One region of the Devosia lacusdianchii genome, then DNA from elsewhere that is predicted to be linked to it. Evidence: predicted binding sites of a transcription regulator. Region 1 holds the regulator's gene; each other region holds the start of a gene.
What was found. Region 1 encodes PhoB, which activates phosphate uptake and scavenging genes when phosphate is short. Its sites were predicted from a motif close to TGTCATNNANCTGTCAT; they were not measured.
Positions count from the first base shown of each region.

Region 2: a site for PhoB is predicted at 3,313-3,329, ahead of MF606_RS05345 (alpha-D-ribose 1-methylphosphonate 5-triphosphate diphosphatase). Genes of this name have one in related genera too.
Region 3: a site for PhoB is predicted at 3,153-3,169, ahead of MF606_RS16635 (DUF1868 domain-containing protein). Genes of this name have one in related genera too.

Region 1 is NZ_CP092483.1:2,936,782-2,946,436, reverse strand. Features, by position in the region: gene MF606_RS14520 (ABC transporter ATP-binding protein) at 1-757, shown strand, start outside; gene phoB (phosphate regulon transcriptional regulator PhoB) at 947-1,648, opposite strand; gene phoU (phosphate signaling complex protein PhoU) at 1,771-2,472, opposite strand; gene pstB (phosphate ABC transporter ATP-binding protein PstB) at 2,487-3,269, opposite strand; gene pstA (phosphate ABC transporter permease PstA) at 3,340-4,704, opposite strand; gene pstC (phosphate ABC transporter permease subunit PstC) at 4,707-6,086, opposite strand; gene MF606_RS14490 (PstS family phosphate ABC transporter substrate-binding protein) at 6,153-7,172, opposite strand; gene MF606_RS14485 (IclR family transcriptional regulator) at 7,475-8,230, opposite strand; tRNA gene MF606_RS14480 (tRNA-Ile) at 8,391-8,466, shown strand; gene MF606_RS14475 (hypothetical protein) at 8,580-9,467, opposite strand; gene MF606_RS14470 (hypothetical protein) at 9,582-9,655, shown strand, end outside.
Region 2 is NZ_CP092483.1:1,092,040-1,101,694, forward strand. Features, by position in the region: gene MF606_RS05330 (ABC transporter permease subunit) at 4-921, opposite strand; gene MF606_RS05335 (ABC transporter permease subunit) at 932-1,816, opposite strand; gene MF606_RS05340 (extracellular solute-binding protein) at 1,882-3,222, opposite strand; gene MF606_RS05345 (alpha-D-ribose 1-methylphosphonate 5-triphosphate diphosphatase) at 3,422-4,570, shown strand; gene phnN (phosphonate metabolism protein/1,5-bisphosphokinase (PRPP-forming) PhnN) at 4,567-5,130, shown strand; gene phnF (phosphonate metabolism transcriptional regulator PhnF) at 5,127-5,852, opposite strand; gene phnG (phosphonate C-P lyase system protein PhnG) at 5,929-6,384, shown strand; gene phnH (phosphonate C-P lyase system protein PhnH) at 6,386-6,985, shown strand; gene MF606_RS05370 (carbon-phosphorus lyase complex subunit) at 6,987-8,075, shown strand; gene MF606_RS05375 (alpha-D-ribose 1-methylphosphonate 5-phosphate C-P-lyase PhnJ) at 8,072-8,947, shown strand; gene phnK (phosphonate C-P lyase system protein PhnK) at 9,084-9,655, shown strand, end outside.
Region 3 is NZ_CP092483.1:3,368,604-3,378,258, forward strand. Features, by position in the region: gene MF606_RS16615 (DUF1801 domain-containing protein) at 1-103, opposite strand, end outside; gene MF606_RS16620 (AraC family transcriptional regulator) at 100-960, opposite strand; gene MF606_RS16625 (bestrophin-like domain) at 1,095-1,865, shown strand; gene MF606_RS16630 (group II truncated hemoglobin) at 1,910-2,371, shown strand; gene MF606_RS16635 (DUF1868 domain-containing protein) at 2,375-3,103, opposite strand; gene MF606_RS16640 (flagellar motor protein MotA) at 3,279-4,265, shown strand; gene MF606_RS16645 (peptidoglycan -binding protein) at 4,269-5,294, shown strand; gene MF606_RS16650 (aldo/keto reductase) at 5,468-6,502, opposite strand; gene MF606_RS16655 (MFS transporter) at 6,526-7,695, opposite strand; gene MF606_RS16660 (LysR family transcriptional regulator) at 7,788-8,690, shown strand; gene MF606_RS16665 (ABC transporter ATP-binding protein) at 8,687-9,655, opposite strand, start outside.

The DNA of each region.
Region 1 (9,655 bases):
CCAGGTATGGGTCAAGGGCGTCTCGGTGGAGGCGGCGGACCGGCGGATCGTCGATTCGGTGATGTTCGGCGTGGAACACGGCGAGTTCGTGGGCCTGGTGGGTCCCAATGGCAGCGGCAAATCGAGCCTGTTGCGCACCATCTACCGGGTGCTCAAGCCGATGGGCGGGGCAGTGCTGCATCTGGGCGACGACGTGTGGCGGCTCTCGGCACGCGAGGCGGCGCGGCGCATGGCCGTGGTGGCGCAGGAACGCACCGGCGAGTTCGACTTCACGGTGCGTGAACTGGTGTCCATGGGCCGCATGCCGCACAAGGCTGTGCTGTCCAATGACGGCCCGGAGGACCGGGCGATCGTGGCGCGGTGCCTCGATACGGTGGGCATGGCCCACTGCGCCGGGCGCAGCTTCAGCACGCTATCGGGCGGCGAGAAGCAGCGGGTGCTGGTGGCGAGGGCGCTAGCGCAGGAGGCGCCGTTCCTGGTGCTGGACGAGCCGACCAACCACCTCGACATCCGCCACCAGCTCGAGCTGCTGGCGCTGGTGCGGCGGCTGGGGACGACGACGCTGGCGGCGCTGCATGACCTCAACCTGGCGGCGCGCTACTGCCACCGGCTGGTGATGCTGGCCGAGGGCAGGGTGGTGGCGATTGGATCGCCGGCCGAGGTGCTGACGGCGGAACGGATCGCTGATGTCTATGGCGTGGGCGCCACCGTGCGGCTGGAGGAGGGCGTGCCGCGGATCGAGTTTTATCCGCTGTGAGGGGTGTCTTTGTTGAACGCCCCCTCCCAGCCTCCCGATAGGGGGAGGGGCTGCGCTGGTGGATGACGCGTCATTGGGCCCCCGGCAAGCCGTGGCCGCGACCTCGTCCTTCGACAGGCTCAGGATGAGGTCCATGGGGGATCGGTTGCGCGTCCGCACGGCACCGTGAGAGCAGCAAGCCCAAGGGGCTCAAGCCACCTGGGCAAATCTCTCGTCGAAGGCGTAGCCGGCGCCACGGACGGTGCGGATGGGGTCGGATTCGCGGCCGCGGTTGATGGCGCGGCGCAGGCGGCCGATATGGACGTCGACGGTGCGCTCATCGACGTAAACGTCGTTACCCCAGACGCCATCGAGCAGTTGTTCGCGGGAGTATACCCGGCCCGGATGGCGCATCAGATATTCGAGCAGGCGGTATTCGGTGGGGCCGAGGTGGACGTCGCGGTTGGCGCGGCGTACGCGGTGGGTGGTGCGGTCGAGCTCCAGGTCGCCGACCTTGAGGGCAGCGGTGACCAGGTTCGGGTTGGCACGGCGGAGCAGGGCGTGGATGCGGGCGACCAGTTCGGGCACCGAGAAGGGCTTCACCACATAGTCGTCGGCGCCGGTGGCAAGACCACGAACGCGCTCTTCTTCCTCGCCGCGGGCGGTGAGCATGATGATCGGCACGCGGGCCGTTTCCTCGCGGGCGCGCAGGCGGCGGCAGAGTTCGATGCCCGAGATTTCCGGCAGCATCCAGTCGAGCAGGATCAGATCGGGCAGCTTCTCCTGGATGGCGTGCTGGGCCTCGTCGCCGGTTTCGGCGGTGACGACGCGGAAGCCCTCGGCTTCGAGGTTGTAGCGCAGCAGGATGGCGATATCGCCTTCGTCTTCAACGACGAGGATGGTCGCGGGCATGGGTGGCTCCCGTCGGGTCTCTTGGCACCACGTCGGTGCGTGTGGCTCCACCCCCTCCTAGCCTCCCCCATCAAGGGGGAGGTATGGGCCGGTGGTTGGGAGGCTTCAGCGCTTCTTGCGGCTTAGGCCTTGATCTGGGTTCGGTGCAGCTCCTGCACGTCGGCGGTGAGCTGCTTGCCGGTCTGCAAGTAGTAGGCGCGCTCGGCGATGTTGGTGGCGTGGTCGCCGATGCGTTCGAGGCTCTTGGCGCAGAACAGCAGATGCGTGCAGGGCGTGATGTTGCGCGGATCTTCCATCATGTAGGTGAGGAGTTCGCGGAACAGCGAGGTGTGCATGGCATCGACTTCGTCGTCGCGGTTGCACACTTCGATAGCGGCGGCGGAATCGCGGTTGGAATAGGCATCCAGCGCTTCCTTGATCTGCCGCAGCACCAGCGCCGTCATGTTCTTGACGCCGTTGTAGAAGGTGGGTTGCAGGCTCATGCCCTCGAGCTTGAGCGAGCGGCGCGCCAGTTGCTTGGCCATGTCGCCGACGCGTTCCAGATCGGAAGCGACGTGGATGGCGGTGATGATGGCGCGCAGATCCGACGCCATGGGCTGGCGGCGGGCGATCATCGAGACGGCCATGTCATCGATCTTGCGCTGCATGTCGTCGATCCGCTGGTCGGCAATGATCGTGACGTCGGCCAGCTCGCGGTCGAGCTTGAGCAGGGATTTGGTGCCGTTCTCGATCGCGACTTCGACCTGCCCGCCCATTTCGGCGATGGTCTGGGCGAGAGCAACAAGCTCGTCATTGTAGGACGAAACGATGTGTTCGGTAGCCATTGTGATTCCTCGCCTTAGCCGATGCGGCCCATGATGTAGTCCTGGGTCTGCTTGTTGACCGGGTTGGTGAAGATGTCTTCGGTGACGCCTTCCTCGATCAGATTGCCCAGGTGGAAGAAGGCCGTCTTTTGCGACACACGGGCAGCCTGCTGCATGGAGTGAGTCACGATGACGATGGTGTAGTTCTCGCGCAGTTCGTCGATGAGTTCCTCGATGATGGCGGTCGCGATCGGGTCGAGGGCCGAGCAGGGCTCGTCCATCAGGATGACTTCGGGACCGACGGCGATGGCGCGGGCGATGCAGAGGCGCTGCTGCTGGCCGCCGGAGAGGCCGGTGCCGGCTTCGTTGAGGCGATCCTTGACCTCCTCGAAGAGGCCGGCCTTGCGGAGCGAGGACACGACGATCTCGTCCAGATCGGTCTTGGAACGAGCCAGGCCGTGGATTTTCGGGCCATAGGCAACGTTCTCGTAGATCGACTTGGGGAAGGGATTGGGCTTCTGGAACACCATGCCGATGCGGGCGCGCAGCTCGACGACGTCGAGGGCGGGATCATAGATATCCTCGCCGTCGAGCTTGATAGTGCCGCCGACCCTGGCGCCTTCAATAGTGTCATTCATGCGGTTGATGCAGCGCAGGAAGGTGGACTTGCCACAACCCGAGGGTCCGATGAAGGAAGTGACGGCGCGATCGGGAATGTCGATCGAGATGCCGTGCAGGGCCTGCTTGGCACCGTAGTGGACGGTGACATCGCGGGCGGTGAGCCGGATCTGGCGGTCGAGCATGTCGGTGGGATTCATGGTGGTGTTCACTGATTGCTGGGTCATCTTAACCTTGCCGGCGACCATATCCATTTGGCGTGTCCTTGTCCTAGGCGCGCTTTTCGAGGCGCGAGCGCAGGTAGATGGCGACGCCGTTGAGCATGATCATCACGAGGAGGAGGACCATGATGGCGGCGGCGGTGCGGGGTTCGAAGAAATTGCGGTTTTCGTTGCCCTGCCAGAGATAAATCTGGACTGGCAAGGCGGTGGCCTGGTCGAGCGGCGTCGCCGGGACAGCGGCCACAAAGGCCTTCATGCCGATGAGCAGCAGCGGGGCGGTTTCGCCGAGCGCGTGGGCCACGCCCAGGATGGTTGCCGTCAGGATCGATGGGAAGGTGACCGGCAGCACATGGTGGAACACCATCTGCGTCTTGGATGCACCCATGCCGAGGGCGGCCTGGCGGAGCGCTGGGGAGACGCCAAGCAGGGCGCCACGGGTAGCGATAATGATGGTGGGCAGCGTCATCAGGGTCAGCACCAGGCCGCCGACCAGCGGGGCGGAGATGGGCAGGTGCATGTAGTTGATGAAGGCAGCCGCGCCGAGGAGACCGAACACGATCGAGGGCACCGCGGCAAGGTTGTTGATGTTGACCTCGATCAGATCGGTGAGGCGCGACTTTGGCGCGAACTCTTCGAGATAGACCGCTGCGGCCACCCCGATCGGTACGGCAAGCACGATGACGATCAGCATCATCCACAAGGTGCCCACAAAGGCGCCGAGCAGGCCAGCGGAGGCTGGGGCAGATCGGCTATCGACGTTGGTGAAGATGGACCATGCGAAGCCGTTGGTGATGGCCCCGGTGGCGACCATTTCGTCGATCAGCGCTCGAGCCGGGGCGGAGAGTTGCTGCTGGGCATCGCCCAGCGAACGATCGATGTTTCCCTTGATCCAGTTTTGTGCATTGGCCGACGCGAGGACATCGACTTCAACAGTCTTGCCCAGCAGGGACGGATCGGCGACAAACTGCGCCCGAACCTGGTGGCGGGCATCGGTTTCAGCGATGGCCAACAGGTCCTTGGAGTCGATCTCGAAGCCGGCCGGCGCTGCAGCGCGCAGGCTGGCTTCGATAACCTTGTTCCAGTTGAGCATAGCCAGGTCACGTTGCCACTTGAGGTTGGCGGCCTGGAAGTCTGCATCGGACTGGCCGTCGGCACGGACCGGGGCGGGTTCGACGTCGATGATCGCCGGATCAAAGGTTACCGACAGATGCACATTGGACTGAGTGAAGGCCGGGGCCCCCTTGCGGACGATGTCGACAAACAGCAGGGCAACAAAGCCGAGCGCCACGACAATGGCCGCCAGACCGAGACTCTTGAAGATATTCTCGCTGAGGTGACGCTTGCGCAAGCCGGCGCGGATCAGCTTGGTGCGTTCGATGGAGGCCTGGTGGTCAGTGGAGAGCATATCGGTCATGATTATTCGTACTGCTCCCGGAAGCGGCGGACGATGTAGAGGGCGAAGACGTTGAGGCAGAGGGTGATGACGAAGAGCGTCAGACCCAGAGCAAAGGCCACCAGCGATTGGGGACCGGCAAAATCCGAGTCGCCGGTCAGCTGGTTGACGATCGACACCGTGATGGTGGCCACCGGCTCGAAGGGATTGCCACGCAGGACCGGCGAGTTGCCGGCGGCCAAGACCACGATCATCGTTTCGCCCACGGCGCGGCTCACAGCCAGCAGGAAGGCCCCGACAATGCCGGGGAGAGCCGCGGGCAACAGCACGTTGCGAATGGTCTCGGACTTGGTGGCTCCCAGGCCATAGGCGCCATCGCGCAGGGTGCGCGGTACCTGATTGAGAATGTCGTCTGATAGGGACGACACGAAGGGGATGATCATAATGCCCATGACCACGCCCGCGGTGAGCGCACTGGTCGCCTTGATATCGAGGCCGATGAAGCCGCCGACATCACGCAGGAATGGGCCAACCGTCACCAGGGCGAAGAACCCAAAGACGATGGTGGGAATGCCGGCCAGGATCTCGATGATCGGCTTGGCCACAGCGCGGAAATTGTGGTGGGCATACTGGCTGAGATGGATTGCCGCCATCAGGCCGACCGGCACGGCCACCAGCATGGCGATGAGGGTAATCATCAGCGTGCCGGCGAGGAGCGGAAGCAGGCCATACTGACCGTGCGCGCCACCGCCGGTGGAGGAAAAGCTGGGGTTCCAGACCGTGCCAAAGAAGAAATCGATCGGGTGGATGAAGGTGAAGAACTTATAGGCCTCGCTGACCAGCGAGGCGACGATGCCGACGGTGGTCAGGATGGCAACAGCCGAGCAGGCCAGGAGCGCGATATTGATGACGCGCTCGACGGCGTTACGGGCCCGGAGGCGGGCGGTGATGCGGCTGCGGGCGTAGAGCAGCGCCGCGACACCAGCCACCGCGGCAGCAACGATGACAACCAGAAATGTGATGAACTGGAACGAGCGCAGCGCATCGCCCGCGGTCTGTTCATAGGGCAGGACTTCGCCCGCCACACCATAGCCCGATGCCAGCGACTTGATGCGGGCGATGGTGGCGTTGAGGCCGACCTGATCGAGCGACTGGACGGTTTCTACGGGGATTTGGCTGACGATGAAATTGTGGGTGATGCCATCGCCGAGCCAGGCCCAGAGGATGACGATGACGATGGTCGGAACCAGCGTCCAGATGGCGACGTAGGAGCCGTGATATTGCGGGCGGGAATGGACCTTGACGCCGTTGGCGGTCGCCAGACTGCGGCTACGGGCCCAGCCGGATTGGTAGGCCAGACCCAGCAATACAAGCAGCATGCCGGCAATTATCAGGGAATTCATCGGTACGCGCCCCCGCGGAGGAAATGAGGTGGGCCGCGCGATGGATCGCGCGGCCCGTTGGGGTTCTTACTGCGCGCCGGCTTCGAAAGCCGCGAGAACTTCGGCGGTCTTTTCGGCCGGCTGCGGGATCAGGCCAGCGGCTTCCAGCGTGCCACCGACGCCCGACATCTGCTCGGACAGGAAGAACTGGACAAACTCCTCGATGCCAGGGACCACGCCGATATGCTGGCCCTTGACGTAGAAGAACAGCGGACGGCTGACCGGATACTCGCCAGCAGCGACAGCTTCAGCCGACGGCACGACGCCGTTTACGGTCGCTACCTTGAGGGTGTCGGTGTTCTGCTCGTAGAAGCTGAGGCCGAACACGCCAACGGTGTCCTTGTTCGAGGTCAGGCGAGCGAGCGTTTCTGTATAGTCGCCAGCGATCTCAACAACGACGTCCTGACGGAAGGTGGTGCAAGCGGCGTCGAGTTCTTCTTCGCTCATCTCGGGCAGACCGGCTTCTTCGCAGCCAGCGTGAGTGACCTTTTCCTCGAACACTTCACGGGTGCCGTGGTTGGAACCCGGAATGGCCAGGGCGATCGCCTGATCGGGAAGCGAAGCGTCGACTTCGGACCACTTGGTGTACGGGTTGTCAACCATGGCGCCGTCAACGGGGACCTTGGCGGCAATGGCCTTGAACACCTGGACAGGGGTCAGGGCGAAGTCTGGGCCGGTGGCAGCAGAGGCGAACACAATGCCGTCGAAGCCGAACTGGATTTCGCGGACGTCGGTCACGCCAGCGGCGGTGCAAGCCTCGAGTTCGCTGTCCTTGATCTGGCGCGACGCATTGGCGATGTCGATGGTGTTCTCGCCGACGCCCTCGCAGAACTGCTTGAGGCCGCCGCCAGTGCCGCCCGAACCCACGACCGGGGTCTTGAACTCAGGGAAGGCAGCGCCGAATTCTTCGGCCACGATCGAAGCGAAAGGCAGAACGGTGGAGGAGCCGGCGATCTGGATGGTGTCGCGCGACTGGGCGAAAGCGGCGGATGTGCCGAACGCGGCAAGCGCGATCACGGCAGCACTGGCGAAAAGTGCAGACTTCATGGGAATTTCCCTTTCGGAATTCAGTTCAAACCTGGCTGGCCGATCCGGCAGTTCATTCCCCGGTGCCGCCCTTTGACGTGGCCGACCATATGGGGGGTACGCGACAGTTTTATTGCGATTGCATGACGCGTTTGTGACAGGTTAATGCGCTGATTGCGTTGATTTTTTCCGATGGCAAGTCGGCTGTGGCATCGCTGTGTGACATTCGAATGTGACACATTTGGTTGGGCCGGGCCGCGAGTCTGCAGGGCCCTGCAAGACGACAATAGCGGGCGATTGTGACAGTCGTGTTATCGCCCGGCCTAGCGCAGCAGGGGGCGAACTTCGGCCTGTACCTTGCGCATCAGGGGCAGGAAATTGGCGATCATGTGGGAGGTGGAGGCGCGGGCGGATTGGGCCCCGATATTCAATGCTGCCACGGTCTGGCCCTGGGCATTGAACAGCGGCACGGCGATGGAGCAGAGGCCCAGTTCGAGCTCCTCGTCGATTACGGCGAAGCCCTGGGCAGCGACAACCGCAAGTTCGGTGGTGATGGAGCCCAGATCGGCCTTGGTCTTGGCCGTGTAGGCAACGAGATCGGAGCGGTCGAGAACCTCCCTTGCCTCTGAGGCGGGCAGGGCGGCGAGCATGATGCGGCCCATGGAGGTGCAATAGGCCGGCAGGCGCGCACCGGCACCCAGATTGATCGACATGACCCGCCGGTAGGACGCGCGCGCGATGTAGAGGATTTCGGTGCCATCCAGTACGGCCGCGGACGAGCTCTCATTGATCTTGGCGGACAGCTCTTCGAGGAAGGGCTGGATCAGCCGTGGCAGTGGCGTGGCGGCGAGATAGGAATGGCCAAGATTCAGGACGCGCGGCGTCAGGCGAAAGAACTTGCCGTCATAGGTGGCATAGCCGAGATGGGTCAGCGTCAGCAGGCAGCGCCGTGCGGTGGCGCGTTCGAGGCCGGTGCGATTGGCGACATCGGTGATCGACTGGCTGGCGTGTTCCTCGTCGAAGCACTCGATGACGGACAGGCCCTTGACCAGGCCATTAATGATATCGCCTTCACGCATGTCATTCCCACCTGAGCGCTGTGCGCACGAATAGCGCCTTGCGCACGGCGTTGTCGAGGTTTGGTGCCATGCGGCGGCATGGAGGCTGCGGTTCAATTGTTCGGCCGCGCCAAATTTCCGTTGACCAAGCAGGGTCGGAAACCCTAGGAAAGCCGCCGGCGGGCCTATAGCTCAATGGTTAGAGCCGACCGCTCATAACGGTCTGGTTCCAGGTTCGAGTCCTGGTGGGCCCACCAACTATCCTTCGTTATTGTCGGATAAAATTAAGACCGAGTCGATTTCGAACAATCGGGAGTCGATCCGGCGTTTTATCCGACAGCGCCGAGACGATGTCTGTAACCTATCGAACTCAGGTCGATCCAGAATTGATCGGCAGGCTCCGAACGAGAAGTTGCAGCAGGGCGAACATGCGATGGAACACGTAATCCACCTCTTCTGAGCTGACAATCTTCTCCTGATTGGTCTCATAGTGGCGAATCTGGAGTTGGTTGCCGATTTCAGTCAGTGCTTTGGCGTCCGTCTCGAGAACAGTCCGCATACCAGGAGCACGAGCTGCCAAGTCCAGAAGGGCCTTCACGCCCGCTCGCTTGTCGGGATCCAGGAGCGTCTTTACCCTCTCGAAAGCGTCCCAGAGGCACTCGACCGCCTCCCGACGCACGTCCAGCTTAGGCGCGAGATACTTCTGCCTTGCGTCCTCAATGAGCCTGTCCAGCTCCGTGTCGCCTGTTGGAAGCCTCGGCCGCTGCAGTGCGTCTCTGATTAGTTCGGGAGCCAGCCGCGTCATCAACCCCTGATCATTCATCACGTAAGAGATACCGTTGCGTCGGAATAGCTGGTTCAGGCGATCTCGCCACCCGGCTAGCCCGGCTTCGCGATCATGATCCAGATGGTGGTGGTTCATATAGCTGTGAAACCCTCGCTTGTTGGGCTCACCGACGTTCAGGGCTATGAACTCCAAGCAATCCATGAGCTGATCGGTTGCAGGTGGGTTGTCCATGTCCCACGGCCAGAGCATGCCGGGCAATTCCGCTTCTAGGCCGTTTTTGAATGCCGCGCGGTCACAACCGCAGCAGCCGGCACCATCGGTACAGAAGTCTGGAAAGCCGAAGCCCATAGCGCCGTCTTCAATCCGTTGTTCCACGGCGTCCGCGATGGCGCGATAGACACTTGTAGGGATGATGTCCTTACTTCTTGGGATCGGGCCAGACAGCCGTTCTGTGAAGTACTCGTGTGTCATCCACCACTCATCCAGGAGACGAAAAGAAAAGCTGCACCGACACTGTGCTGGATCCAGATGCTGAACTCAACGGCTACAGTCCGCCAACAAGACCGCGACGATAAAGGAGCACTGATGGTGACCCGTGAAGAACTATACGAGCTGGTCTGGTCGCAGCCCATGACGAAGGTATGCGAGCAATTTAGTGT
Region 2 (9,655 bases), 1.8 Mb from region 1:
GTCTCACTTATCGCGGGAGATGAGGCCACGCACGAACCAGCGCTGCATGAAGGCAACGATGAGGAGCGGCGGGAGCATGATGATGAGGGCGCCGGCCATGGTGACATTCCAGTCGGGCAGGCCGTTCTGATCGGGGATGAGCGCTTTGAGCTGCATAACCACGGTGCCGTAATTGGCCCGGTCGGTGGTAATGAGCAGTGGCCACAGATACTGGTTCCAGCTCGAGACGAATAGGATCGTGGCCAGCGCCAGCATATTGGTTCGGCTCAGCGGCAGCAGCACATCCCAGAAGAAGCGCAGCGGGCCCGAGCCGTCCATCTTCGAGGCCTCCACCAGCTCATCGGGGATGGTCATGAAGAACTGGCGGTAGAGGAAGGTGCCCGTGGCTGTCGCGACGAGCGGCAGGATGAGGCCGGTATGGGAGTTGAGCAGGTTCCACTCCAGCGAGACCTGCACGCCGGCCAGCGTGTTCATCAGCCAGGAAATACCCGTGACGTCGAGTATCATCTGGAACGGCAGCAGTGCGTTGGCGGCGATGGAGTAGGTCGGCACGATGCGCACTTCGAGCGGCAGCATCAGCGTCACGAAGATCATCCAGAAGCAGAACATGCGGGCGCGGTAGTTGAAAAACACGATCGAGAAGGCCGAAAGCGAGGCCAGCACGATCTTGCCGACGGTGACGCCCACCGCGACGATCAGGCTATTGATCATCTTCGGGCCGAGATCGGCGCGGGTCCAGGCCTCGTTGAGGTTGTCGAGAAGGTGCGAGGACGGCCACAGTACGATCGGCACCTGGCTGACTTCCGTCAGCGACTGCGAGGCAGCGACGAAAGTGATCCAGAAGGGGAGCACCACCAGCACGAGGCCCAGCGTCATGGCCGCATAGGTGATGAAATCGAATAGGGGGGAGCGTTCGATCATGGGACGGTCCTCAATGATAGTGGACGCGCTTTTCGACCCATTTGAACTGGACGAAAGTGAGCGCGATGACGAGGAACATGAGGACGATCGACTGGGCAGCGGCGCCCGAATAGTCGAGCCCTTTGAAACCGTCGAAATAGATCTTGTAGACCATCACCTCGGTCGAGCCGTAAGGCCCGCCTTCGGTCATGGTGTCGATGATGCCGAAGCTGTCGGTGAAGCTCGAGATCAGGTTGATGATCAAGAGGAAGAACACCGTCGGCGCGATCAGCGGCAGCTGCAGGTCGAGCATGCGCTGCCACGGGCGGGCACCATCCATGGCGCCGGCTTCCGAGATGGAGCGCGGGATCATCTGCAGGGCAGCAAGGAAGAAGATGAAGTTGTAGCCGATACCGAGCCACGCATGGCACATGATGACCATGAACAGGGCCTGGAAACCGTTGATGGCCGGGTTCCAGATGCCCGGAAACATCTGGTTGATGGCGCCGACCAGCCCCGATTCCGGAGCAAAGATGAAGCGGAAGGCAACTCCGGCTGCGGGGGCCGCAATGGCGTAGGGCCAAACGAAAACCGACTGGAACAGACGGGTGCCCTTAAGCGCGCGATCGACGAACGTGGCCAGGACCAGCGCCACCGTCATGGAAAGGCCGGTGGTGAGCATGGCGTAGAAGGCGCTGCGGCCGACCGTCGTCCAATACTCGTTGTCGCGGAAGATAGAGAGGAAGTTGTTGAGCCCGGCCCAGGTGTTGCCACCACCCCAGGGCTGCTCGAGCGTGAACGCCCAGAACATCGCCTGGCTCGTCGGCCAGTAGAAGAAAACCAGCACAAGCAGCAGCTGGGGGGCGATCAACAGCCAGGGCAGGACCGGATTATTGTAATAGGCGCGTCGTTCCATGGCCGCCTCCGCGAGTGAGAACAGAAAAAGGCACGGACGGCTTAGCCGCCCGCGCCCGGGTCAGATCAGGGGAGCTGAACGCCAGCGTAGGTGGCTTCGAACTTGCGCAGGATTTCGTTGCCCTTGGCATCGAAATCGGTCAGCGACTGCTTCACGTCGGCATTGTTGAACAGCACGTTCTGGATGGTCTTGACCATCTCGGCGCGGATCGAGGCGTAGTTGCCGAGGCGGATACCGCGGGTGTTCTCGGTGGGCGGGGTAGCGGTCAGGCTGCCAATCGCCAGTTCACGGCCAGCGTAGGGAGCGGCGCTGTAGAAGCCGTTGGCGGTCATGGCGTCAAAGCCCGAATTGGTCACCGGGATGTAGCCGGTAACGGTCGACCACCACTCGGCCTGCTTTGGCGTCGAGATGAAGGCAAAGAAGGCGGCAGCGCCGGCATATTCTTCGGCCGTCTTGCCCTGGAGGGTCCAGAGCGAAGCGCCACCGACGAGGCTGTTGGTGCGTTCGACGCCTTCACGCATCGGCAGCATGGCAACCTGCCAGTTGAGGCCTTCGATGGCCTTGGCGGTGACAGTGCCGTGACCGGCAACCGAACCCGAGAAAATCTGGCAGTCGCCGGCGGCGAAAGCGTCCAGGTCGTTCTGGCCGACATCCTTGCTCTTGTGGACGAACAGACCTTCGTCATACATCGCCTTGATCCAGGTCAGCTGATCGACGAACAGGCCCTGGCTGACGACGAGCTCGGCATCGAGTCCGCCAAAGCCGTTGCCCTTGGTGGCGATGGGCTGGTTATGGATCGCCGAGAACTGCTCGAACCACTGCCAGGCGCCGGCCGGATCGAAGCCGACCGGGCATTCGTAGCCGGCGGCCTTCATCTTGCGCGCGGCGTCTTCGACTTCAGTCCAGGTGGTCGGGGTAGCGTCGTAGCCAACCTTGGCCAGCGCATCCATGTTGTAATAGATCATCGCGGTCGAGGAGTTGAACGGCATCGACAGCAGTTCGCCGGTCGAGGTCGAGTAGTACGAGGCGATACCGGAGAAATAGTCGTCCCAGTTCACGTCGAGGCCAGCCTCGCCCATCACGGTCTTGACCGGGACATAGGCGTTCGACAGCATCAGGTCGAGCGTGCCGGCGTCGAAGATCTGGGTGATGGTGGGGTGCTTGTTGGCGCGATAGGCAGCGATGGTGTTCTGCAGGTTCGCGTCGTAATTGTCCTGGCTCACGCAGGTGATTTCGTAGTCGGCCTGCGAGGCGTTGAAGTCCTTGCACATGTCCTGGATGCGGTCGGACAGGTCGCCGGAAAGGCCATACCAGAATTCGAACTTGGTCTGGGCCATGGCGGGGGCAGTTGCCAGCGCGAGCGCTGCGATCGTTGTTGCTGCGCTGAGCAGCCGGGTGCGTGTCATTTGGGCCTGTCTCCGAAAGGGAATGCCTAGAGGCGGCCGGACTCCTAGTGACGCTGTTTGACGGTTGCCTTGCAGAGCGGTGACTATTAACCGACAGTTCCATGACGCTTGGATGAACTTCGCTGGTCGCCAAACTGTCATGAAATTCGGCTAGCGCAGGGCGCATACACACGCACATAAAACGCAAGATCGGCACGCCATGAACACAGTCGCCCTCGGAGAACTCGTCCTCACCAATGCCCGGATCGTCCTGGCCAATGAAGTGCTGGAAGGTTCGATCCGCGTCGATGGCGGGGTGATCACCGATATCGGCGCGCCGGGGCGGAGTGGGGTCGATCTCGAAGGCGACTATTTGATTCCTGGCCTCGTCGAACTCCACACCGATCATCTTGAAACCCACTACGCCCCGCGTCCGAAAGTACGCTGGAATCCGGTAGCCGCGGTGCAGGCGCATGACGCGCAGATTGCCGCCTCGGGCATAACCACGGTTCTGGATGCCATCCGCGTCGGTCTCGACGAGAATTCGGACATGGGCGCAACGGAAATGCAGACGCTGATGCACGCCATCGCTGCCGGCACCAAGGCCGGCCGCCTGCGCGCCGAGCATCACGTGCATCTGCGCTGCGAAGTCTCAGCTCCGGACTGCCTCGAGTCATTCAACCTGCTCAAGGACGATCCACAGGTGCGCCTGGCCTCGCTGATGGACCATGCGCCGGGCCAGCGTCAGTTCGCCAGCATGGACGCCTACAAGGTCTACTATCAGGGCAAGCTCAAGATGAGCGACGCTGCCCTTGAGGATTTCACCCAGCGTCGCAATGCCGAGTCGCGGACCTATGCCGGCCCACACCGTCGGGCCATCGCCCAGGCCTGCCATGACCTTGGTATCGTCCTCGCCAGCCACGACGACGCCACGCGCGATCACGTCGAGGAAGCCGTCGCGCTCGGTATCGACGTAGCCGAGTTCCCCACCACGATCGAAGCCGCCAAGGCCTCGCGTCAGGCGGGCATGGCCATCCTCATGGGCGGCCCCAACGTGGTTCGTGGCGGCTCGCACTCCGGCAATGTCTCGGCGCGCGCCCTGGCCGAAGCGGGCCTGCTCGATATCCTGTCATCCGACTACATTCCCTTCTCCATGTTGCAGTCGGCATTCTCGCTCGCCGAAACCGTGGAGGGGATAAGTTTGGCCCAGGCGGTGCAATTCGTCACCAAGCGCCCCGCCGAAGCAGGCGGATTCCATGATCGCGGCGAGATCGCCATCGGCAAGCGCGCCGACTTCGTTCACGTCCGCGTCGAGGACGGCATTCCGATCGTGTTGACGGTCTGGCGCCAGGGCAGGCGGGTGATATGAACGGCACCTTCGTCGCCGTTGTCGGCCCGAGTGGCGTCGGCAAGGACAGCCTGATCGGCTTTGCCCGCGAACGCCTGGAAGCCAGCGGCCGCGTAGTCTTCGTGCGCCGCGTGGTGACCCGGCAGGCCGATGGCGGCAGCGAAGACCATGACAGCATGGACGTCGCCGCCTTCGCCGAAGCCGAACAGTCCGGCGCCTTTGCGCTGAACTGGGATGCGCATGGCCTGCGCTACGGCCTACCGATCGGGTTAGAGCGCGACCTGGCGGCTGGCCGCGTGGTGGTCGCCAACCTGTCGCGTGCGGTCATACCGGCGCTTGTGGCGCGTTACCCCGAAGCCATTGTGGTATCGGTCACCGCCGACCGCGAAGTCATCACCAAGCGCCTGGCAAGCAGAGGGCGCGAAACTGCGGAGTCGATCCAGCGCCGGCTTGATCGCAGCGTGGCGGATCGGTTGCCGCCGAGCACGGTGGTTATCGACAATTCAGGCGAGCTGGAGACGGCGGGCAAGCAATTCGTCAGCTTGCTGGAAGACGCTGCTGGTCTGGCCGTGCGGGCCTAAACCACCAATTCCATGCGCTCCGCCGGAAAGCGGCTGAGCGCGTAAGATATTGGTTCGCCTTCGCTATCCACGTCGACCGCCTCCGACACCAGCAGAATGGCACCCGGCGCCAGCCCCAGCAGTTTGGTCTCCTCGATGTCAGCATGCCGGGCCGAAATTCTGGTCGAGGCGCGCGAATAATCGGCAATGCCGTAGCTGGCAAAGGTGTCGGTCGTAGACTGCATCTGGGCGATGCGCTCGGCAAAATCGGGAAAGCGCCGATAGGGCAGCCAGGTCGTCGACCGCGAGATCGGCCGGCCGTCCGCGATCGACATGCCCTCGATGCGAACTACCTTCGCGCCGGGTTTGAGCGAGAGCGCGGTGGCGACCGTAGCCGTGGCATTCTCGATCTTGTGGCTGATGCTGCGTGAGGTAAGGCTGGACGCCTGGCCTTTGAGGCCTTCCCGGAATCGAGTGCGCTTGCCGATGGGATAGCTGAGCCGCTTGGCATTGCGCACGAAGGTGCCGCGCCCCTGTTCGGCGCCCACCACACCCTCTTCGGCGAGCACCGCGATGGCGCGGCGCACGGTGTGGCGATTGGCGGAAAAGCGTTCAGCCAGAACAGCTTCGGTCGGCAGGCGGTCGCCGCTGGCCAGTTTGCCGCCGACGATATCGAGGCGGATCGCATCGGCAATGCGCCGCCACAATGCCACGCCACCCAGCTCGTCTTTCAAAACTGTCATTGCATTTTCACACAGGAAGAGTAGCACCGGACTCAGGACATTAGTTGTCTAGTTCATTAGACAAATAGAGGCAAGTATGCAGACAGCATCCTCCATCGATAACGGAGCCAGAAAGGCCGCACTCGATGTGCTCGCCGCGGCGCCGTCACGCGCTTTGGCGGACCTGTGGGACCGCTGGGCCGACAAGCCGGAGCACACAAAGGTGCGTGGGCCGGAAGTCGGGCTGGTCATGGTGCGGGGCCGCGCCGGTGGCGGTGGAGCGCCGTTCAACCTGGGCGAGGCCAGCGTCGCCAGGGCCAGCGTGCGCATTATGACCGGGCAGGTGGGGCACGGGTATTGTTTGGGCCGCGATATGGCCAAGGCGGAGGCGATCGCCGTGATCGACGCGCTGTGGCAGCGTGAGCCTGATCGGGTCGAGGCGGAAATTATCGAGCCGCTGCGGGCACTTGCCATCGAGGCGGATCAGAAGCGCCGTGACGAGTCGGCGGCGACGAAGGTCGATTTCTTCACCATGGTACGGGGAGATAACTGAGATGGACCTCGGTCTAGAAGGCGGATTTGCCGAACCTGTGCTGCAATCCCAGACCTGTTTCCGGGCGATCATGGACGCGCTGGCTAACCCCGGAACGATCCAAAAACTCGCTACACCCGTGACCGCTAGTGGTGGCCTGACGACCGAGTTGGTTAGCACACTGTTAACGCTGACCGACCACGACACCAGTATTTGGCTCGATAATGCGACACGCAGCGACCGCGCCGTGTTGGACTATGTTAACTTTCACACCGGTGCGCCGGTGGTGGCCGAGCCGGGCAAAGCGAACTTCGCTTTCGCAAGCGGCGCCGCGCATTTGCCGCCCCTCGATCAGTTCAACCTCGGCACCCAGGAATACCCCGATCGCTCGACCACAATCGTGCTGGCCGTCGAGGCTTTGAGCGGCGGCGCCGAGCTGATCATCCGTGGTCCGGGGATCAAGGAGCACGGCCATATTAGCCCGGTCGGGCTGCCCGGGGATTTCGTGGCGCAGTGGGCGGCCAATCGCGAACTGTTCCCGCGCGGCATCGATCTGCTGCTGGTGGCCGATGGCGCGGTGATGGGCCTGCCGCGCTCGACCCGCATTTCGGAAGGACATTGACATGTACGTAGCCGTCAAGGGCGGGGAAGCCGCCATTGCCAATGCTCACGCACTGCTGGCCGACCGCCGCCGTGGCGATCGGTCGGTGCCCGCGCTGCGCATCGACCAGATCGTCGAGCAACTTGGGCTCGCGGTGGATCGCGCCATGGGCGAGGGCTCGCTCTATGACAAGGAACTGGCGGCGCTGGCTTTGGTGCAGGCGCGTGGCGACCTGATAGAAGCGATCTTTCTGGTCCGCGCCTATCGCACCACGCTGCCACGCTTCGGTTATTCCCAGCCGATCGAGACGGGCGAAATGCTGATCGAACGCCGCATTTCGGCGACCTTCAAGGACCTGCCCGGTGGGCAGATGCTGGGGCCGACCTTCGACTATACTCACCGCCTGCTCGATCCCTCGATCGTCGATGGCGATGTGCCTGCGCCGATCGTTCGCGAGGCCGAGACGGAACAGGCGCCGCGCGTCACTGACCTTCTCGGACGGCAGGGGCTGATGGAGCCCGATGGCGAGACCGATCCCGATCGCGATGTCGGCGACCTGACGCGTGAGCCGCTGGACTTTCCACTGGATCGCGACCTGCGCCTGCAGGCGCTGGCGCGTGGCGACGAGGGGTTCCTGTTGGCGCTCGGCTACTCGACCCAACGCGGCTATGGCCGCAGCCATCCATTCGTCGGCGAGATCCGCATTGGCGAAGTCGATGTCGAGTTCGACGTGCCCGAGCTGGGCCTTGCCGTGAACCTCGGGCGCATCCGGGTGACCGAGTGCCAGATGGTCAACCAGTTCAAGGGCTCGGCGAAAGTGCCGCCACAATTCACCCGTGGCTACGGACTGGTCTTCGGCCAGGCTGAGCGGAAGGCCATGGCCATGTCGCTGTGCGACAGGGCGCTGCGGGCCCGCGAGTTTGGCGAGGACATTGTCGCACCGGCGCAGGATGAGGAGTTCGTCATTTCGCACTCCGACAATGTGCAGGCGACCGGCTTTGTCGAGCATTTGAAGCTGCCGCACTATGTGGATTTTCAGGCGGAGCTGGACCTGATCCGGCGCATGCGGGCGGAGCATGATGCGGCCGAAATGAAGGAGGCCGCGGAATGAACGCCGTCGCCCAATACAACTTTGCTTATCTCGACGAGCAGACCAAGCGGATGATCCGGCGGGCCATTTTGAAGGCCATCGCCATCCCTGGTTATCAGGTGCCATTCTCGTCGCGCGAAATGCCCATGCCCTATGGCTGGGGCACGGGTGGCGTGCAGGTGACGGCGTCGATCATCGGGCCAGAGGATGTGCTCAAGGTCATCGACCAGGGCGCTGACGACACCACCAACGCTGTTTCGATCCGGGCTTTTTTCGCCAAGGTCGCGCAGGTGGCAACGACCACCCATACCGCCGAAGCCACCATCATCCAGACCCGCCACCGCATTCCGGAAAAGGCGCTGGGGCAGGGGCAAATCCTGGTCTACCAGGTACCGATCCCCGAGCCGCTGCGCTTCCTCGAACCGCGCGAAACCGAAACGCGCAAGATGCATGCGCTTGAGGAATACGGGCTGATGCACGTCAAGCTCTACGAGGACATCGCTCGCCACGGCCGCATCGCCACGACCTATGCCTATCCGGTCAAGGTCGAGGGCCGCTACGTAATGGATCCGAGCCCGACCCCCAAGTTCGACAACCCCAAGATGCATATGAGCGAGGCGCTGCAGTTGTTCGGCGCCGGGCGCGAGCATCGCATCTACGCCGTGCCGCCGCATACTGAAGTGGTGAGCCTCGATTTCGAGGATCATCCATTCGAGATCCAGCATTTTGCCGAGCCCTGTGCTCTGTGCGGGGCGGAGCAGGTGTATCTGGACGAGGTCATTCTGGATGACCGGGGCGGGCATATGTACGTCTGCTCGGACACCGACAATTGCGAAGAACGCCGGGAAGCGGGGCACGTTGGTGCGCTGGGGATGAAGGAGGCGGCGGAATGAGTGATTGGCAACTCTTCACCTCTCCCTTTGGGGGTGAGGGGGCCTTCCTCCTCACCGCATCAAGAAAAGGCCCCCTCACCCGACCCAAGAGGGTCGACCTTTCCCCCGAAGGGAGAGGTAAGGAAGGATATATCCAATGACTACCGAACCCCTTCTCCGCGTCGAGAACCTGACCAAATATTACGGCAGCCGTCTCGGCTGCGCCGATGTGAGTTTCGAGCTCTGGCCGGGTGAAGTCCTGGCCATTGTGGGGGAATCCGGCTCGGGCAAGACCACGTTGCTGAACTCCCTGTCGGCGACGCTGGAGCCGAGCTCGGGCCGGACCCTCTACCGCATGCGCGATGAGCAATGGCGCAATATCTATGAGCTGAGCGAAGCCGAGCGGCGTTTCCTCGTCCGCACCGACTGGGGCTTCGTGCACCAGAACCCGGCCGATGGCCTGCGCATGACGGTATCGGCCGGCGCCAATGTCGGCGAGCGGCTAATGGCCGTGGGTGACCGGCATTATGGGCATATCCGCGACACGGCGCTCGACTGGCTCGGGCGCGTTGAGATCGCGGCGGACCGTATCGACGATCAGCCGCGCTCCTTCTCCGGCGGCATGCGACAGCGCCTGCAGATCGCCCGCAACCTGGTGACCGGGCCGCGCCTGGTGTTCATGGATGAGCCGACTGGCGGCCTCGACGTGTCGGTGCAAGCGCGCCTGCT
Region 3 (9,655 bases), 430 kb from region 1:
CCGCGAAGACCAGATCGCGCACCTCCAGCAGCCGCACTCTTACCGGCTGCCGATAGCGCGCCAGGACCTCCGCAACTTCGGCAGGAACCTCCCGCCCGCTCACGACGGCCCCAGCAGCGGCAGGTGAATATCGGTTCGCAGCGCCGTTTGCGGCGTGTCGCGCGGATCGTTGAGATAGGCTTCGAAGATCGGCGCGTCCGCCGGTTCATAGCCCGATGCGGGCAACCACACACCGAGCAGCCAGCGATAGGCGCCGCGCATATCGGCATAGGGGCCGGTATAGTTGAGCTGCGCATAGAGCCCCCCGCGCAGAGCGGTCTCGACCATCGGCGCATCGATCGTGACATTTGCCGCGACCGGCATGCAGGCGCGCGACCGCAGGTCGGCCTCGTCGCCGAGATCGGGGTCATCGAAGAACAGGCCGATCATGGCCGGTGCGCTGGGCACCGCATCGCACGCCGCCAGTTCGGCAAACAACTTTCCCATGGCGCGGTCGATCTCCATGTAGGAACCCTTGTGATCGATGCCGGCACATCGGCGCTCAGGCAAGCTGACGACGTTAACCGGAAAACCACTGGCATCCTCGGCTGCCCCGGCAGCCCTAAAGGCGGCATGTGATCCTGACGCCCGATACGCTGCCGGCGGGGCGCCGAAGGTCTCCTTGAACGCCCGCCCGAAAGTGTCGGTGGAGCTATAGCCGGCACGTTCAGCGATCACGCCCATGTCGAGGTCGGTGTTGGCGAGCCGATCGGCCGCCCTCTGCAGGCGCAACCGGCGGATGCTGGCCACAATGGTCTCGCCCCGCATGGCCGCATAGATCCGGCTCCAATGGTAGGGCGAGAGGCACGCGACCTCGGCGAGCCGATCGAAAGAAATGTCATCCTCGAGATGAGAATAGACGTGGTCCAATACCCGATCGAGCCGACGACTATAGCGATCATGGGTGTTTTGCTTGGTCATGCTGCATATCCTTACTGCTGTTGGGGCAGAATGACATGACCCGATCCGGCAAATCCTGCTGAAGTCAGCCCCGGCCGCTCCGCCCGATGCAGGAGTAAATTGACTCTTGCCACCGGCCCGCAGAGGTTGGCGGCATGGTTCAACTCGATGACATCCTCATTGGTACGCTCTTCATTGCTGGCACGGCCGGACTGTCGCTCGCCGTTTATCTTGCGGCGCGCTGGATCACCCGCCACGGACCGGCCGAGCGGCACCCCGAAATGGCCAATGCCATGGTGCTCCGTATTGGTGCCCTGCACGGGCTGATTCTGGCCCTGGTCTTTGCCCAGGAAATGGCAGCCTATCAGCGCCTCGAAGCGCAGACGGCAACAGAAGCCAGCGCCATCGCTGACGTCTACAACGACGCCGCCCGCTACGATCCCGTGGCCCTGGTGCCCCTGCAGGAGACCATGGTTGCCTATACCGGCGAGGTGATCGCGAACGAGTGGCCCTCGCTCGGCGACGGCGATGGCCTTACTGCCGAGGCGTGGCTGCAATGGGAGCGCGCCTACGCCATTGCGCTCGATCTCGAACCGGGCAACGCCCGCCAGGTCAGCCTGCGCGACCACATGATCGCCCAGCTTCACGCCATAGCCACCGCACGCAACCTGCGCGACATGGATGGCAACCGGTCTGTGGTGACACTGTTCTGGTTCGCCGCCCTTACCGGCGTCGTTCTGATCGCCGTGGGCTATTACAGCCACCGTCCCGAGCCGCATAACCTGGTGCTAATGGCGCTGTTCAGCGCCTATACCGGCGTCATCCTGTTCCTGATCTACGGCTTCGCCAATCCCTACGCGACGCCCGCCGCCCTGTCGCCCGAGCCACTCGAGCGCCTTTACGCGCAGATCGGCCCGCCGAGTTGACAGCGCAGAGCCTCATCCCCATCTCGTGATGCCGGGAGGACGACATGGCGCCAACACTTTATGACTGGATCGGCGGCATCGAACCGCTGAAGCGGCTGACGGCCGAGTTCTATCGCCGCGTGCCGCTCGACCCGCTCCTGGCGCCGGTCTTTGCGGGCATGAATGCCGATCACCCCGAGCACGTCGCCCTGTTTCTCGCCGAGGTTCTTGGCGGCCCGGCGCTCTATAGCGAGCGTCACGGCGGCCATCCCGCCATGGTCCGCCACCATCTCGGCAAGCATCTGAGCGAGCCTATGCGGCGGCGATGGATCAACCTACTGCTCGATACCTACACAGACCTCGGCCTGCCGGCCGATCCCGAGTTCGCGTCGGCGCTGGTCGGCTATCTCGAATGGGGCTCGCGGCTGGCCGTCATCAATTCCGCCCCTGGCGCAACCGTATCCGAACACGCGCCTATGCCCGCCTGGGGCTGGGGCGAAACCGGTGGTCCCTACATTCCCAAATAGCGGCTAGGACACCGGCTCGACGGTACCGAAGACGCGCAACTCTTCGAACCAGTTCATGTCCTCGAAGCTGCAGAACGCCGGCGCGCGGAGCTCCAATACTGGGGCGCGTCGCCTGATGTCCTCGGCGACCTCGTCCAGCATCGTCTGCCAGCTGGGCAGTACCGCGTCATCGAGCCAATCGATTAGATAGGCCATGGTAATGTGGAACTGGTAGCTGTCGTGATCGGGATGGCGATAGCCGAAAATGTCGGCAAAGGCATTGCGCCAATCCGCCATGGCATGGCGGTCCGCGGCCGTAGCCCCCTCCACCACCAGACCCGTGGGCAGAGCCTCGACGATTTCCACGGCAAAATCGGCGCGACCGGGAAACAGTTCGAGCCGCTTGGCGAAGAGCTCGGTCATCGCCGCAATGGGCGTATCCGTCGCCACTTCGGCGGGCCAGTAAGGCGCATTGCGCCGGCCCTCGATGATCCCCTGGAAGAGCGTCATGTGATAGCTCTCGACCGGCGTGAAGGCGAGCTTGCCGGCATCCGGCATGCCCATGTAGCGCGCCCGCGCATCGACCAGCGCCTGCTCGGTAGCCGACCCCGGAACCAGGTGACACACCACCGTATTGCCAGGCTCGGGCAGGAACTTGCCCGATTGATCGTAGCGCGTACCGAGATGGCGGGGTGGCTCGGGATGGTGGCCGCGGCCATAATAGGTGGCAAGCGTCGACAGATGAACGGGCATGGCAAGCAATCCGGGCTGAACTCAGTCCACCCGCCGATAGCCGTTCCGCACGAAACTTCGATGACGCTCCGATCACGGTCCCTTGGCCGTTAACCTTTGTCATTGTCACGTCCGACCGCGCTGACTACTCTGCGCAGCGGTGATTTGCGCGTACGGGGCAAGGTTCGAGGCATAGATGACGCAAGGCTACGATCCCTACCACCTCGCCAGTCCGACCGTTTATCTCATCAAGATCGTGATATTTCTGGTTCTAGTGGTTCTGGTCGCCGCTATCCTGACCACCACCATCGTCACCTTCTTCTGGGCCAACCCGTTCATCAACTCGATGATCTTCTTCGCCCTGTTCGTCGGCATTTTCCTCAGCTTCCGGCAGGTCATCCGCCTGTTCCCCGAGGTCAAATGGGTCAATTCCCTGCAGGACGGGAACGCCGCCAACGTGCGTCCGCCCATCCTCCTCGCGCCGGTCGCCGGGCTGCTGCGCGAGCGCATCGGCGAGGCGGTGATCACGCCATCGTCCATGCGTTCCATCCTCGATTCCGTCGGCAACCGGCTTGACGAAGCCAAGGATACGTCGCGCTATCTGACCGGCCTCCTGGTCTTCCTGGGCCTCATGGGCACATTCTACGGCCTGCTCGAAACCGTGACCGCAGTCGCCGGCGTCATCAATGCGCTGGACGTGGCCACAGGCGACACCGCATCGCAGTTCGCCAGCCTGCGCGAAGGCCTCAGCGCCCCGCTTTCGGGCATGGGCACAGCCTTCTCATCCTCACTGTTCGGCCTCGCCGGTTCTCTGGTGCTGGGCTTTCTCGACTTGCAAACCAGCCAGGCACAAAACGCCTTCTACACCGATCTCGAAGACTGGATGACCTCGATGACCGAGCTCGACCACCCGGTCAGCGCCATGCAGGCCAATGCCGGCGGCCCCGACATGCAGGCCATGTTCGATAAGCTCGGCAATTCGATGCAGAATCAGAATTCAAGCCAGAACGCCATCCGCGCCATGGCCGAACTGGCGCGCGGCATTGATGGCCTCGTCAAACACATCCGCACCGAGCAGGACGACCTGCGCAAGTATATCGATGAGCAGGGCGAGACCAACCAGAAGCTGCGCGAACTGATCGAGGCGGTGCTCTCCCAGGCCGATAACGAGCGGCGGAACTAGCCCATGCCCGGCGCCCGTTCCCGCCGGCGCATCGAGGCCAATTACTGGCCGGGATTCGTCGACGCCCTGTCGAGCCTGCTGCTCGTCATCATCTTCATGCTCAGCCTGTTCATGCTGACCCAGTTCTTCCTGGGCCAGGAGCTGGAGGGCCGCGACACCGCGCTCGCCCGCCTCAACAGCCAGATCGCCGAGCTCACCGAATCCCTGCAGCTCGAGCGCAGCAATTCCGACGACCTCACCGCCCAGCTCGCCACCCTCACCGCTACGCTGAGCAGCGCACAATCGGAAAATGCCAGCCTCAACTCCCAGCTTGCCGGTATCGGCGCGGGTATAGACGGCAAGGACGAAACCATTGCCGGCCTGCAGGACGATATTCTGGCCGCCCAGGAGCTCTCCGACGAGGCCAATGCCCAGGTCGCGCTGCTCAACCAGCAATTGGCAGCTTTGCGCACTCAGATCGGTGCCCTCGAAGCGGCGCTCGAGGCCTCCGAAGCCCGCGACACCCAATCGCGCACCCAGATCGCCGATCTCGGTCGTCGTCTCAACGTGGCCCTGGCCCAGCGCGTGCAAGATCTAACGCGCTACCGGTCCGATTTCTTCGGTCGCCTGCGCGAAATCCTCGAGGGTCGCGCCGATGTCCGTGTCGTCGGCGACCGTTTCGTGTTCCAGTCCGAAGTGCTGTTCGACCCCGGCCAGGCCGATGTGCAACCCGAAGGCCTGCCCGACCTCGACGCCCTGGCCGCCGCCATCCTGCAGCTCGAAACCGAGATACCGCCCGATATCAACTGGGTGCTGCGCATCGACGGCCATACCGATAGCCGCCCGATCTCCAATGCCCGTTTCCCCTCCAACTGGGAGCTCTCGGCCGCGCGCGCCATTTCGGTCGCCGAATACCTGGTCTCCAAGGGTGTGTCGCCCAACCGGCTGGTTGCGGCCGGCTTCGGCGAATTCACCCCGCTCGATCCCGGTACGACCGACGAAGCCTACCGCCGCAACCGCCGCATCGAGTTCAAGCTGACCGAGGGGTAGACGGGGAGCGCGCCGTCCCGAACGATATTGTCACGCCGTCATTGCCCGGCTCGTCCGGGCAATCCAGCGATGCTGCCGCGTTCACGGGACCACCCGGACAAGCCGGGTGGTGACGATGGTGGCGTGGATAACCACCGAGCGGACAGCAATTCGAATGGCCGGCCGGCGTTAGCCTAAACCACCGGCGGATTGAGCCGCGCAAACCCCTCCTGACGCCGATAAGGAAAATACGGGTATGGCGCCGTAACCATGCTTGCCGCGTCCAGTTTGGCAACCTGCTCAGGTGTCAGCGACCAGCCGACAGCTCCTAGATTCTGCCGCAACTGTTCCTCGTTGCGCGCCCCGATAATCACCGAAGACACGGTCGGTCGCGCCAGCAACCAATTCAGCGCCACCTGCGGTACCGACTTGCCAGTCTCTTCCGCCACCGCGTCGAGCGCATCCATCACCCGGAACAGATGCTCCTCGTCCACCGGCGGGCCGAAACTGGCCGTGTCGTGCAGCCGGCTGCTGGCCGGCATCGGTTGGCCACGCCGGATTTTGCCGGTCAACCGGCCCCAACCGAGCGGACTCCACACCAGCGCGCCCACGGCCTGGTCCAATCCCAGCGGCATCAGCTCCCACTCATAGTCGCGGCCCAGCAGCGAATAATAGACCTGATGCGCCACATAGCGCGGATGACCGTTTTTCTCGGCAATCGCTAGCGACTTCATCACCTGCCAGCCCGAGAAATTGGACACCCCGACATAGCGCAGCTTGCCGGCCTGGACGAAATCGCCCAGCGTCGCCAGCACCTCCTCTATCGGCGTCGAGGCATCGAAGGCGTGCAATTGCAGCAGGTCGATGTGATCGCTCTGAAGCCGCCGCAAAGCTGCATCCACGCTGCCAATCAGCCGCGCCCGCGATGTTCCCCAGTCATTGGAACCTTCACCCATGGGCAGCGCCGTCTTGGTCGAGATCAGCACCTCATTGCGCCGGCCCTTGAGCGCTTCGCCCAGCACCGCCTCCGATGCGCCGTCCGAATAGACGTCAGCGCTGTCGAACAGTGTCACGCCCGCCTCGATGCAGATGTCGATCAGTCGCTTGGCCTCGGTGACATCGGTCGTGCCCCACGCCCCGAACAAGGGCCCCGAACCGCCAAACGTGCCTGTGCCAAAGCTCAGTGCCGGAACCCGCAGGCCCGATGCACCCAATTGCCGATATTCCATTTGATCTTCCTTTGTTTGAGAAATCAGGCGACGGCAACGGCCGCACGGGGCCGTTCCAGCCGCATGGCGATCGCCGCGATGACGACGCCAATCACAGGGAAGGCGGCAGCAACCAGTGGCAGTCCCGCCAGCCCCGAACCGTGTTCGATGACGAGCCCACCCACCCACGCACCCAGCGCATTGCCCAGGTTGAAGGCCGCGATATTGAAGCTCGATGCCAGGCTCTGGCCGGCGCCATCCGCCTTGGACAGCACCCACATCTGCAAGGGCGCGACCGTGGCAAAGCCGGCGGCCCCAAGCAGGCCCACGGCAATCACCGCAGTGACCGGATTGTTGAAGGCAACGCCCATACCGGCCAGCACCAGCGCCATCACCACCAGCGTGCCGATCACCGTCGGCGCCAGCGCGCGGTCGGCCAGCTTGCCACCCAGCAGATTGCCCAGCACCAGCCCGCCACCGAAGACCAGCAGAATGGGCGATACGGCGCCGGCGCCAAAGCCGGCGATCTCGGTCAGCATCGGGGCGATATAGGTGAAGACCACGAACACGCCGGCATAGCCCAGCACGGTCGTCAGCAACCCGAGCAGCACCGGCCGCCGACCCATGGCGCGGAAATCAGCGCGCCAGTCCGACGCTTCCGGCGCCACCTTGTCGCGCGGCACCAGCAGCGCAATGACCGCCAACGCCAGAACGCCCACCAATGCCACCGCCCAGAACGTCGCCCGCCAGCCCCACATCTGCCCCAGCCACGTCCCCAGCGGCACGCCCAGCACGTTGGCGACGGTGAGCCCAGTGAACATGATGGCGATAGCCGAGGCCTTCCTGTCGGCGGGAACCATGCTGGTGGCGACCACCGAACCGACGCCGAAGAACGTGCCATGCGCCAGCGCCGTCAGCACGCGCGCCATCATCAGGAGCTCGTAGTTTGGCGCCAGCGCACAGGCGAGGTTGCCCAGTGTGAAAATCGCCATCAGCCCGACCAGCACCCACTTGCGCGGCCAGCGGCCCGAAAGCGCGGTCAACACCGGCGCGCCGGCAACCACGCCCAGCGCATAACCGGATATCAAGAGACCAGCCATGGCGACGGTGACGCCGAGATCGGCACCAACTTCGAGCAAAAGGCCCATGATGACGAATTCGGTAACGCCGATGCCAAAGGCACCGGCGGTGAGAGCGTAAAGAGCGAGAGGCATGAGACGATCCTGAACTGTTCGCCCCTACATGGACCGCGCCCGGCCTATGCTGTAGACATCGCATAGGCACATCATTTGTGAATTGAAGTCACATGCGCACCGATATCAATCGCGCCGGCGAGATGGCGGTCTTTGTCGCCGTGGTCGAGCGCGGCGGCTTTTCGACCGCGGCTCGCGCCCTGCGCATGACCCCCTCGGCCGTGAGCAAACTCATCACCCGTCTCGAAGCCCGCCTCGGCGTGCGCCTGCTCAACCGTTCCACCCGCACCCTGCAATTGAGCGCTGAAGGCTCGGCCTTTTATGACCGGGCCACCCGGATCCTTGCCGATCTCGACGAAGCCGAGCGCTCCGCTAGCGCCGGCGAGCAGCCCGCAGGCCGCATTCGCATCAATACCAGCGCCTCCTTCGGCAACCACATTCTGGCGCCTCTGCTGCCGGCCTTCTTCGCCGCCTATCCTGCGATCAATCTCGACGTCGTCCAGACCGATGCGGTGATCGACCTACTCGGCGAGCGCACCGACATCGCCATCCGCTCCGGCCCACTCAAGAGTTCCGGCCTTATCGCCCGCAAGCTGGGCGCCACGCCCATGGTCATAGTGGCGGCCCCGAGCTACCTCGCCCGCCACGGCACGCCGACGACCTTCGCCGAACTCGAAACTCACAACCGGCTGGGCTTCAGCTACTCGCGAACCCTGGACGGCTGGCCGCTCAATCATAATGGCGCTGTGGTCAACCTGCTGCCCAACGGCAATGTACAGGCCAGCAATGGCGAGGCATTACGGCATCTGGCGATCGGCGGGGCAGGCTTGACACGGCTCGCCAGCTACACGGTTCGCACCGACATTGCCGAGGGCCGGCTCGTGCCGGTTATGCCCGCCTGCGATACCGGCTATCTCGAGGAGGTCCACGCCGTCTATGTCGGTCAGGGCGGTCACCTGCCAACACGCGTCCGCGTGCTGCTGGATTTTCTGGCCGAGCACGCGCGGTTGGGTTAGCCCAGATCATCCAGCCGGAATTGCAGCCGCGCCAGCTCGGCATAGCGTCCGCCCTTGGCAACCAGCTCGTCATGCGTGCCCTGGTCGATGATGTGGCCGGCGTCCAGCACCAGGATCTTGTCGGCATCGCGAATGGTCGCCAGGCGGTGGGCGATCACCAGCGTGGTGCGGCCCTCCATCAGGTGTTCCAGCGCGGTCTGCACCAGCCGTTCGCTCTGTGCGTCGAGCGCGCTGGTGGCCTCGTCGAGCAGCAGGATCGGCGCATTCTTCAGAATCGCCCGCGCAATCGCCAGCCGCTGCTTCTGCCCACCCGACAGCATCACGCCGCGCTCGCCGACCAGCGTGTCGTAGCCCTGGGGCAGGTCGGTGACGAAGTCATGCACCAGCGCCGCCTTGGCCGCGGCATGCAGCTCCGCATCGGTCGCATCGGGTTTGCCGAAGCGGATATTCTCGGCAATGGTGCCGGCGAAAATGGTCGGCTCCTGCTCCACATAGGCAAAGCGCTGGCGCAGGTCGTGCAGCCGCACTTTGCGGATATCCACGCCATCGACCAGGATGGCGCCCGCACCCACATCATAAAAGCGCTGCAGCAGTGACAGCGTCGTCGACTTGCCCGACCCCGACGCGCCCACCAGCGCCACCGTCTCGCCCGCGCCGACGGTAAAACTCAGGTCGGTCAGCACATGCTCGTAGCCGCCAGTCTGGTAGCCGAAATCGACATGCTCGAACGCCACCGTACCGAGTGCCGGCACCGGCAGCGCCACCGGATCGGCCGGGTCCTTGATGGCCGCTTCGGTATCGAGAATTTCGGTCAGCCGCTCCGTCGCCCCGGCAATGGTCTGCAGCATGCCCATGACTTCGCTGACATTGGTCAGCGCGCCCGACGCCATCAGCGCATAGACGAGGAACTGCGCCAGTTGCCCGGCGGTCACCGTGCCCTCGAACACGGCCCGCGCGCCCCACCA